2 regions of the Mesorhizobium sp. M0019 genome follow, and region 2 is predicted to be linked to the other one. Evidence: predicted binding sites of a transcription regulator. Region 2 holds the regulator's gene; the other holds the start of a gene.
What was found. Region 2 encodes PhoB, which activates phosphate uptake and scavenging genes when phosphate is short. Its sites were predicted from a motif close to TGTCATNNANCTGTCAT; they were not measured.

Region 1 (5,611 bases), on a different contig from region 2:
GCCGGGCGTCGCCTCGCTGATCCGCGAGCTCGAGGCGGCCGGCATCCAGTTCCGCGACATCGATACGGAAAACAGCTCGCTCGAGGAGATCTTCGTCAATCTGGTGAGGAAACCGGCATGAACCCGCGCGCGGCCATGAATCTTCATGCGGTATGGGCGATCTATCGGGTGGAGATGGCGCGCGCCCTTCGCACTGTGCTGCAGAGCATCGTTTCGCCGGTCATTTCGACGTCGCTCTATTTCGTCGTCTTCGGTTCGGCCATCGGCTCGCGCATCACCGAGATCGACGGCATCAGCTACGGCGCCTTCATCGTACCGGGGCTGATCATGCTGTCGCTGCTGACGCAATCGATCTCCAACGCCTCCTTCGCCATCTATTTTCCGAAATTCGTCGGCTCGATCTACGAATTGCTGTCCGCGCCGGTGTCCTATCTGGAGATCGTCATCGCCTATGTCGGGGGCGCGGCGACAAAGTCGATCGTGCTTGGCCTGATCATCCTGGCGACGGCCGCGCTGTTCGTGCCGCTGACGATCGAGCATCCGTTCTGGATGCTCGCCTTCCTGGTGCTGACGGCGGTGACCTTCAGCCTGTTCGGCTTTATCATCGGCATCTGGGCGAAGAGCTTCGAGCAGCTGCAGCTGGTGCCGCTGCTGATCATCACGCCGCTGACCTTCCTCGGCGGCAGCTTCTATTCGATCAACATGCTGCCCGGCATCTGGCGCACGGTGACGCTGTTCAACCCGGTGGTCTACCTGGTCAGTGGGTTCCGCTGGAGCTTCTACGGCAAGTCCGACGTTTCGGTCGGCGTCAGCCTCGGCATGACGGTGGTCTTCCTGCTCATCTGCATAGCGATCGTCGCCTGGATCTTCAGGACCGGCTACCGGCTGCGCAACTGATCGAACGGGCCTCGTCCAGGCGAAGCAGCCTTATCGATCGACCTTTCCTTGCCGAAGGCGACATACGCCCGATGCCTGGAACCCGCGCTTGAATGCCTCGATCTTGCTTTTCATGCATTGTTATATATCATGTTATCGATGTTCATGGGATGAATCGACCTATGGAAGACGTCATACGATCGCTTGGCTTCCTGTGCCTGGGCAGCAGGCTGAAGCGTATAGGCGAGCAACTGCAAGCGGAGGCGCAGCGCCTGCTCGACAGGCTGGATGTCCCGGTTCAGGCGAGCCAATACCCGCTGCTGGCCGCGCTCGACAGGCTGGGTCCGCTGTCGGTCGGGGAACTGGCGCAATCCCTTGGCATCGCGCAGCCGGGTGTGACGCGAAGCGTCTCGCTTCTGGCCGGATTGGGACTGCTCGAGGTCAGTCCGTCGACCGATGACCAGCGGCGCAGGATCGTCTCGCTTACTCGGGACGGCCGGCGGCTGGTCGATGTCGCAAAGCGCGACGTCTGGCCTTGCATCGAGAACGTGGTCGCGGATTTGTGCGCAGGTTTTTCGGGGCCGCTTCTTGAGCAGCTGGCTGCCATCGAGGACGGCCTCGCCGCTGCCCCTCCCGACCGTCGTGTAAATAAGCCTGAGGGTGCCGCGCAATGAGACATCTGCTCGACCGCCCTATCTGGAGCGCGCTTCAGACGCGACATCGGGCCTTCGCGGAGGGTGACAACCTCGCCATGCGATATCGGCCGTCGATCGTCCCTTTCGCCGCCACTGGCGCGGACGACCCGGAAAGCCTGCGGGCGCTCGAAAAGCTTGTCTCCCCGGGCGAGAGTGTGATCCTGCTTCAAGCGGACGCGATTGCTCTGCCCACCGGGCTTTCCGCGACTTCGACCGCAGCCGGGGTTCAGATGATCGCCGAGCAGCCATTGCAGATCGTCTCCGACCCGCGCGTGCATCGTCTGACCCGAGACGATGCTGCTGAGATGCTCGCCCTGGCATTGCTCACCAAGCCTGGCCCATTCACGCTCGAAGCCTTGAGCCTGGGCGATTTTTGGGGTGTGAAAATCGAGGGCAGGCTTGCGGCAATGGCCGGCGAGCGCATGAAGCAACCTGGCTATACCGAACTCAGCGGGGTGTGCTCACATCCGGAATTTCGCGGCGGTGGCCTGGGCAAGCTGCTGTCCCTATTCGTGGCAAACCGGATAGTGGCGCGCGGCGAAGTTCCCTATCTCCACGCCTATGCCAGCAACGCCGCGGCCATAGCGTTATACGAGTCCATCGGCTTCAGGTTGCGAAGCACAATGAATGTCGCCGTGGCTCAGCGCAGCGAATGATTAGTCGGCGCCTGATGCGCAGCATGGATGCATCCCGTATCGGAAGGAAGGATTTCGTATGGCCGAAATCCTTCCTTGAGACTGCAAGACCTTGCTGCGTGTCAGACCGCGATCTTGCCGCCGCCTTGCCTGGTGATGGCAACGACCGCCGGGCGCACCGGCATGTCCGGCTTGAAGTCGGGCCAGCGCGTCGACAAATCCTCATAGTAGGACGGACGGCCGAAAGCCTCCCAGTCCTCGCCGCCGTCGCCCGGATGCTGGACGGCAACGAAGGCGGTCTGGTCGTCCGGCGCAAACAGGGGACCGCACATTTCGGCGCCGATCGGCACGCGGAAGAACAGCTTTGATGTCGCCCGTGCCGTCCCCTCCGTATCGACAGCCCACAGACCATCGGTGCGGCCGGTGGCTTTCGGGCCTTGGCCGTCGGTGGCGACCCAGAGGCGGCCGGCCGAATCGACCGCGCAATTATCCGGCATGCCGAACCAGCCATTGGCGGTGGTTGCGGTCGAGAAGGTGGCGCCGACGTCGGCCACAGCGGGATCGCCGCATTTCAGCAGGATTTCCCACCTGCCCTTTGTCGCGGTGAAATCACCGCCGTCCTCGACGATCTCGATGATGTGGCCAAAGGCATTTTCGGCACGCGGGTTGGCGGCGTCGACCTGGTCGGCCTTGCGCTTCGAATTGTTGGTCAGCATGACATAGACCCTGCCGTTGGTGGCATTGGGCTGGATGTCTTCCGGACGGTCCATCTTGGTGGCGCCGAGCAGGTCGGCGGCGCGGCGCGTCTCGATCAGCACGTCGGCCTGGCTGGCAAAGCCGTTCTCCGCCGTCAGCGGCCCTTGGCCGAAGACGATCGGCAGCCACTCGACCGAACCGTCGTCGGCAAACTTGGCGACATGCAAGGTGCCGTCGTCGAGCAAATCCATGTTGGCGGCGCGGTCGTCCGGATCGAACTTGCCTGTGGTGACGAACTTATAGACATAGTCGAAGCGCTCGTCGTCGCCGAGATAGAAGACGACACGGCCATCCTTGGCGACGATTGATTCGGCGCCCTCATGCTTGAAGCGCCCCATCGCGGTGCGCTTCCTCGGCGCCGAAGTCGGATCCTGGACGTCGACCTCGACGATCCAGCCGAAGCGGTTCGGCTCGTTCGGCTCCTTGCCGATGTCGAAACGGTCGTAATGCGCTGCCCATTCATAGGCACCTTCGGGAATGCCGAGGCGCTTGTAATTGGCGGCTTCCTTATGCCCCTGCGGCAGCTCGCCCGAGAAATAGCCGTGGATGTTCTCCTCGGCCATGACATAGGTGCCCCATGGCGTGACGCCGCCGGCGCAATTGTTGATGGTGCCGATGATCTTCGTGCCGGTCGGATCGGCGCTGGTCTTGACGCGGTCGTGGCCGGCGACCGGGCCGGAGAGCGCGATCTCGGTGTTGGAGGTGATGCGGCGGTTGAGCTTGCCGTCGCGAACGACCTGCCATTTGCCTGATACCTTGCGTATCTCGACGATAGTGCCGCCATGCGCCGTCATCTCGACGTCGACTTGTTCCTTGCTGAGGGGCGCCTGCTTGGCCTTGCCGTCGACGATGGTGACGAGGCCCGGAAACATCAGGTGCGGATTGGTGTATTCGTGGTTGACCACCAGGAAGCCGTGCTCGGCCGAGCCGTCGATCGGGATATAGCCGACATAGTCGTTGTTGTAGCCGAATTGTCTGGCCTGGGCTTCCGCCGACTGTTTTGTCGGATCGAATTCCGGCGAATCGGCGAACAGCGGATCGCCCCAGCGCAGCAGTACATCGGCGTCATAGCCGGATGCAACGTGATGCTTGTCGTCGATGCCGGCCTCGAGCTCGTCAAAAGCGAAGGCGGAGCCTTCGGCGGCGCGGGCGTTGTCGGCGGTGATCAGCGCCAGCGGGCTGACGGTAGCGGCTATGGCCGAGACGGCAAGCGAGCTCTTGAGGAAGCCGCGGCGCGAGAACCGCGCGGCGATGATCTCACCCATGGTGCGGTTGTCGGTGGGATTGGCTCCTGGCCCGTCGTTTTCCTCGAGCAGGCTGGTTCGGAAATGGGCGTCAGGGGTGCGATGTTCGGTCATAGGGCCTGCCTCTGGCTGGATGGATTGCTGGAGCGTGTTGCCTGGCCAGTCCGGTATCGCCGGCAGGTCACAGTTTGATGACATGCCGGCTAATTGCCACCTGCGATTTCGTATCCAACATCGGCCCCGCTTGACCGCGACCGGCGCTTCGGAAACAAGAGCTGCGGCAGGCGCGTAGGGACCGCATCGGGAGGAACAAAAGTGAGTTTCTGGGGACTTGGGCAGCTCTGCGTTTCGACGGTGATCTTCCTGCTGGCGGCGATGGCCGCAAAACAGTGGGGGCTGGCGCCGAGCCTCGGCAAGATTGTGCTGACGTTGGCGCTCTATTCGCTGGGCAATCTGATCATGCTGAGGCTGATCCGTGAATTCGGCATGTCGGTGTCGTTCAGCCTGTCGGCGGTGATCCAGCTGGTGTCGGTGAATGTGGTGGCGCTGGTCTTCTTCGGCGAGCGCGTCAATGCCTTACAGGCAACCGGCATCGTGCTTGCCATCGCAGCTGTGGCGCTGATCACGCTCGGGCCCTATCTGCAAAGGCTGTAACTGCGATCGGGCCGATGAAGAAGATTGCAAGCAGACTGCGCAACTGGCTGGAGTTCCCGGTTCTGCTGGCCGGGCTGGTCATTGCCGGCGGGCTGTGGGGGTTCGAGGAGCTGATGGAGCTGGCGCGGGCCACCACGCCGCATGCCTTCGACACCGAAATCCTGCTTGCCTTCCGCAAGGCCGGGCAGCCCGACAATCCGATCGGACCGGCGTGGCTGGAAGGGGCGATGCGCGACATCACCAGCCTCGGCAGCGCCAGCGTACTGGTGGTGATCACGGCAGCAATGATCGTCTACCTGCTCCTTATCCGCAGGCCAGGCGCGGCGCTTCTCATGTTCGTCGCGGTAGCGGGCGGCCAGCTCCTGTCAAGCGTGCTGAAATTCGACATCGACCGGCCGCGCCCTGATCTGGTCTCGCATCTCGCCGATGTGGCATCGCTTTCGTTTCCGAGCGGCCACGCCATGCTGTCGGCGGTGACATATTTGACGCTGGGCAGCATGGCGGCGCGGTTTTTGCCCGGGCGGACAACGAAGATCTATGTACTCGGGCTGGCGGTGCTGACGACGGTGGTGGTCGGCATCAGCCGCATCTATCTCGGCGTCCACTGGCCGTCCGACGTATTGGCCGGCTGGTGCGCCGGCTTTGCCTGGGCGATGCTGTGCTGGCTTGCGGCACGGTTCCTGCAGCGATGGCTTGGGCGGGCCGACGGCACCTGACTCAAATCAGCCTGTTGATCAGGCCATGACCGCAG
Region 2 (5,611 bases):
AAACAGGAAATCGGCATTCGGATCGGAACCCGAACCCTTGATGAAGACGTAGTTGCCTTCCGGCTTCACCTTGAAGACTTCGCGGGCCTGCATGCGGCCGACTTCCTTGTTGTCGAAGGTCAGATAGAACACGTCCTTGTTCTCGATCAGCCGGTCATAGCCGACGACCGGGATGCCTTCGTCCAGTGCCTTCTGCACGGCCGGCCCGATGGCCGAGGCGTCCTGCGCCAGGATGATCAGTGCGCTGGCGCCCTGCGAGATCAGGCTCTCGACGTCGGTGAGCTGCTTGCCGGGGTTGGACTGTGCGTCGGCGGAAATATACTTGTCGCCTGCGGCCTCAATGGCCGCCTTCATTGCGGCCTCGTCGGTCTTCCAGCGCTCTTCCTGGAAGTTCGACCACGAAACGCCGATGACCTTGTCTTTAGCCTGCGCCACCGACGCCAGCGCCAGCGTCATGGCGACACCCGCCAGAATGGCGGTCGTGAATTTCTTCATCATATCCTCCCTGCGCCGCGTACGGCGTGACCAATTGGCTCAAAGACCAGCTTAGAAGCTCTAATTTTTTCGAGCCTCGAAAAAATACTGGCCCGATCTCCGGCTGCTGTCAACATCGATTCTGATGGATTTTGATGACTCTGCGGGTTTTTTCGAGCGTCGGAATAAACGATGACAGCGCCACCTGCATCTGACACTATTTGCCTGCGTCCGACACTATTTGTCGGACATTACCGACGGCTTCCGGTTCATGAGCGGCCGCGGCAACCGGGAGGAAAGCAAAACAATGTCGGTCGGAATCCGCCATGACGATTTGCGCCGGCGCAACCGGGCGATGGTGATCTCGGCGGTGCGCCGGGCCGGCCAGCCATCGCGTACTGAGATCGCAGCTACTACCGGCCTCAGTCATTCGACCATATCGGCGATCTCTTCCGACCTGATACGGGAAGGCATCCTCGCCGAGAGCAAGGCAAGTGAGCCCGTTTCGTTGAAACGCGGTCGTCCGCAGGTCGGCCTCGCCCTCAACCCGGAAGCGGCGGCGGTGCTGACCGTGGTGTTGTCGCTGAATTTCCTGTCGGCCGCCATTATCGACTATACGGGACAGGTGGTCGCCGAGGAACAGCGCCGACTGGACACGCTGACCATGCCGCGCGACGAGCTGATCCGTGAATGCATGGCCATCGTCCGGCGCCGGCTGCAGGATCCAGACCTTGACGTCCGCAGTGTCGCCCGCATCGCCCTGGCGATTCAGGGCATTACCGACTCCCCTGCACGCGCCATGCTGTGGTCGCCGATCACGCCGCAGACCGACATCGCCTTTGCCGACATGCTGGAGGACGAATTCGGCATCCCGGCAACGGTGGAGAACGACTGCAACATGATGGCGGTGGCTTTGCGCTGGCGCAATCCGGATCGCTATCGCGACGACTTCATCGCCATCCTGCTTTCGCATGGCATCGGCATGGGGCTGGTGCTGAAGGGCGAACTGTTCACCGGGACGCATTCCTCGGGTGGCGAATTTGGCCACATGATCCATCGTCCGGGCGGCGCGCTCTGCCGTTGCGGGCGGCGCGGCTGCATCGAGGCCTATGCCGGCAACTACGCCATCTGGCGCAACGCCAGGCAGATGAGCGAAGAAAGCGAACCGATCGCCGACGTCAGCGACGCCGACATGCGAGCACTGGCGGCCCGGGCGCGCGAGAAAGATGGGCCGGAACGCGAGGCCTACCGCAAGGCCGGCGAAGCGCTGGGTTTCGGTCTCGGCTCGCTGTTCGCGCTGATCGATCCGGCACCGGTCGCGATGGTCGGCGCCAGTGCCGCCGCCTTCGATCTGATCGAGCCGGCCTTGCGGAAGGCAATCGCCCAGACCGCCGGCGGCCAGCATTCGGGCTCGATCTCCTTCGATACAGAGCCGAACGAATTGCCGCTGATCCGCGAAGGCTGCGCGATGCGGGCGCTAAGCTTCGTCGACCAGGAGATTTTCGCGCCGGGCGCGCAAATGAGGCCCAGCGTCAGAAAGAACGTAGCCTGACCAGGCGGGTCAATCTTCCCTGATCGCATAGCCGGCACCGCGGATGGTGCGGATGACATCCGGCATCCGGCCGTTGTTGACGGCTTTGCGCAGCCGCCCGACATGCACGTCGACGGTGCGTTCGTCGATGTAGATTGTCTCGCCCCAGACATTATCGAGTAACTGGCTGCGCGAGAAGACACGGCCCGGATGCCGCATCATGAACTCGAGCAGCCGGAATTCGGTCGGCCCGAGCCTGATTTCGCTCTTCTTGCGATAGACCCTGTGCGATTCGCGATCGAGCACGATGTCGCCGACCTTCAGCACGCTGGACAGCACTTCCGGCTTGGCGCGCCGCAGCAGCGCCTTGACCCTGGCCATGAATTCCGGTGTCGAAAACGGTTTGACCAGATAGTCGTCGGCGCCGGTCGAAAGCCCGCGCACCCGGTCGCTCTCCTCGCCGCGCGCGGTCAGCATGATGATCGGCAGCCGCTCGGTTTCGGGGCGCACCCGCAACCGACGACAGAGCTCGATGCCGGAAACCGCTGGTATCATCCAGTCGAGCACCAAAAGGTCGGGCACATTCTCCTGCAAACGGATCTCGGCTTCGTCGCCGCGTGTCACCACCTCGACCTGGTAGCCTTCGGATTCGAGATTGTAGCGGAGCAGCACACCCAATGGCTCCTCGTCCTCCACCACCATTATGCGTGGTGCGATCATCGGCTGGGCACCCCCATCATGTCACCGGTGCGGACATTGTCGTTTCGTCCTGCTTCGGACGATTGACCGGCAATTGCTCGCCGGTCAGCACATAATACGCATTTTCGGCGATGTTGGTGACATGGTCGCCGATCCGCTCCAGATTCTTGGCGCAGAACAGCAGGTGCGTGCAAGCGGTGATGTTGCGCGGATCTTCCATCATGTAGGTCAACAGCTCGCGGAACACGGACGTGTATTTGACGTCGATGCGCTCGTCGGCGGCACGCAGCTTGGCCAACGCGGCCGCATCGCCTGCAGCATATTCCTCGATGACACCCTGCACCTGGATGAGAACCAGCTGCGCCATCGCGTCGATGGAATGCGACAGGTCCCGCGGCGTAGCGCTGAGGCCGACCGCACTCACGCGCTTGGCGATATTCTTGGCAAGGTCGCCGATGCGTTCGAGGTCGCCCGCCATGCGGATCGCTCCGACCACATGGCGAAGATCGTGGGCCATCGGCTGGCGTTTGGCGATCAGGGTGATGGCGCGGTCGTCCAGTTCGCGTTGACGCGCATCCATGATGGCGTCGTCGGAAACGACGCGTTGCGCCAGCACGTTGTCGGAATTCAACAGGGCCTTGGTCGCCCCGCCGACCATCGAACCGGCGAGGTCGGCCATGTCGCGGATCAGCTTGCTGATCTGCTCGAGATCCTCGTCGAAAGAAGCGACTGTGTGTTCGCCCATGGTCCTGTCCTCATATGCATGATCGGAACGGCTCAGCCGAAGCGGCCAGTGATGTAGTCCTGCGTGCGCTTCTCGCGGGGCGACGTGAAGATCTTCTCGGTCCGGTCGAACTCGACCAGTTCACCCAGATACATGAAGGCGGTCTGGCGCGACACGCGCGCCGCCTGCTGCATGTTGTGGGTGACGATGACGATCGTATAGTCGGCTTGCAATTCGTCGATCAGTTCCTCGATCTTGGCAGTCGACAGCGGGTCGAGGGCCGAAGCCGGTTCGTCGAGCAGAATGACTTCCGGCTTCACGGCCACGGTGCGGGCGATACAGAGCCGCTGCTGCTGGCCGCCGGACAGGCTCAAGCCGCTGGCGTTGAGCTTGTCCTTGACCTCGCTCCACAGCGCGGCGCGCTTCAACGCCTGTTCGACGCGGCCGTCCATCTCGGACTTGCCGAGGTTCTCGTAGAGCCTGACGCCGAAGGCGATGTTCTCGTAGATCGACATCGGGAACGGCGTCGGCTTCTGGAACACCATGCCGATCTTGGTCCTGAGGAGGTTGAGATCCTGCGACCGGTCGAGAATGTTCTTGCCGTCGAGCAGCACCTGGCCCTCGGCCGTCTGTTTTGGGTAGAGCTCATAGATGCGGTTGAACACACGCAGCAGCGTCGATTTCCCGCACCCCGAAGGGCCGATGAAGGCCGTGACACTGCGCTCAGGCAGTGACAGGCTGATGTCCTTCAGCGCCTTGCTCTGGCCGTAGTAGAAGTTGAGATTCTTGACCTCGATCTTCGTCTTCTCGACGACCGTTTCGGCCATCGTCATGTCTGGGGACAACATCTGTGTCATCTGTCCTCTCTGCGTCCGGTAAGGCTGCGGGCGAGGATGCTCAAGCCCAGAACCGTCAGGGTGATTATGAGTGCGCCGGTCCACGCCAGTTGCTGCCATTCCTCGTAAGGGCTGAGAGCGAACTGGAAGATGGTCACCGGCAGGCTGGCCATCGGCGCGTTGATATTGCTGCTCCAGAACTGGTTGTTGAGCGCGGTGAAGAGCAGCGGCGCCGTCTCGCCGGAAATGCGTGCTATCGCCAGCAATATGCCGGTGACGATGCCGGACAATGCGGCGCGGTAGGCGACCGAACGGATCACCACCCAGCGTGGCGCGCCGATCGCGGCACCGGCTTCACGCAACGCGTTCGGCACCAGGTTGAGCATGTCTTCAGTGGTGCGCACGACCACCGGAATGACCAGGATGGCAAGCGCAACGGCGCCGGCAATGGCCGAGAAATGTCCCATTGGCCGCACCATCAGCTCATAGACAAACAAGCCGATGATGATCGACGGCGCCGACAACAGGATGTCGTTGATGAAGCGGACGACGGTGGTGATGCGCGAAAAGCGTCCATACTCGGCCATGTAGGTTCCCGCCAGCACGCCGATCGGCGTGCCGACGACAACGGCGATGATCGTCATCAGCAGGCTGCCCGCGATGGCATTGAGCAGGCCGCCGGCCTCGCCCGGTGGTGGCGTCATCTCGGTGAAGACCGCGAGCGAAAGCCCGGCTGTGCCCTTATAGACCAGTGCGCCGAGAATGAGCGCCAGCCAGGCAAGCCCGATGCCGGCGGCGACGACGCAAAGCGCCATCATCACCGAATTCCTGGCTTTGCGGCGGCTGTGGAGCGATGAGGATGTCGACATCGGTCAGGCTCCCGTACGGGCGTCGATCCGCATCAACATATAGCGGGCGGCGGCAAGGATCAGGAAGGTGATAACGAAGAGGATCAGGCCGAGCGAAACCAGCGAGGAGGTGTAGAGGTCGCCGTCGGCCTCGGTGAATTCATTGGCGATGGTCGCCGAGATCGTCGTGCCCGGCGCGAACAGGGAGGCACTGATGCGGTGGGCGTTGCCGATGACGAAGGTCACCGCCATGGTCTCGCCGAGCGCCCGGCCCAGGCCAAGCATGACGCCGCCCATGATGCCGATGCGGGTATAGGGAATGACCACGCGCCGGGTCACTTCCCAGGTCGTGCAACCGATGCCATAGGCCGATTCCTTCAGCACCGCCGGCACCGTATCGAAGACGTCTTTGGTGATCGAGGTGATGAAGGGCAGCACCATGATGGCAAGGATCAGCGCCGAGGTCAGAAGGCCGATGCCGTAAGGAGGGCCGGCGAAA

Region 1: the regulator PhoB is predicted to act here: its motif matches at 4,387-4,403, upstream of NKK47_RS04790 (PhoX family protein).

What each region holds. Positions count from the first base shown of each region.
Region 1 covers NZ_JAMYVK010000004.1:70,775-76,385, forward strand. The annotation lists gene NKK47_RS04770 (ABC transporter ATP-binding protein) at 1-121, shown strand, start outside; gene NKK47_RS04775 (ABC transporter permease) at 136-897, shown strand; gene NKK47_RS04780 (MarR family winged helix-turn-helix transcriptional regulator) at 1,059-1,550, shown strand; gene NKK47_RS04785 (GNAT family N-acetyltransferase) at 1,547-2,227, shown strand; gene NKK47_RS04790 (PhoX family protein) at 2,329-4,320, opposite strand; gene NKK47_RS04795 (hypothetical protein) at 4,522-4,860, shown strand; gene NKK47_RS04800 (phosphatase PAP2 family protein) at 4,875-5,576, shown strand.
Region 2 covers NZ_JAMYVK010000001.1:329,988-335,598, reverse strand. The annotation lists gene xylF (D-xylose ABC transporter substrate-binding protein) at 1-495, opposite strand, end outside; gene NKK47_RS01665 (ROK family protein) at 782-2,026, shown strand; gene phoB (phosphate regulon transcriptional regulator PhoB) at 2,036-2,725, opposite strand; gene phoU (phosphate signaling complex protein PhoU) at 2,742-3,449, opposite strand; gene pstB (phosphate ABC transporter ATP-binding protein PstB) at 3,482-4,285, opposite strand; gene pstA (phosphate ABC transporter permease PstA) at 4,282-5,133, opposite strand; gene pstC (phosphate ABC transporter permease subunit PstC) at 5,137-5,611, opposite strand, start outside.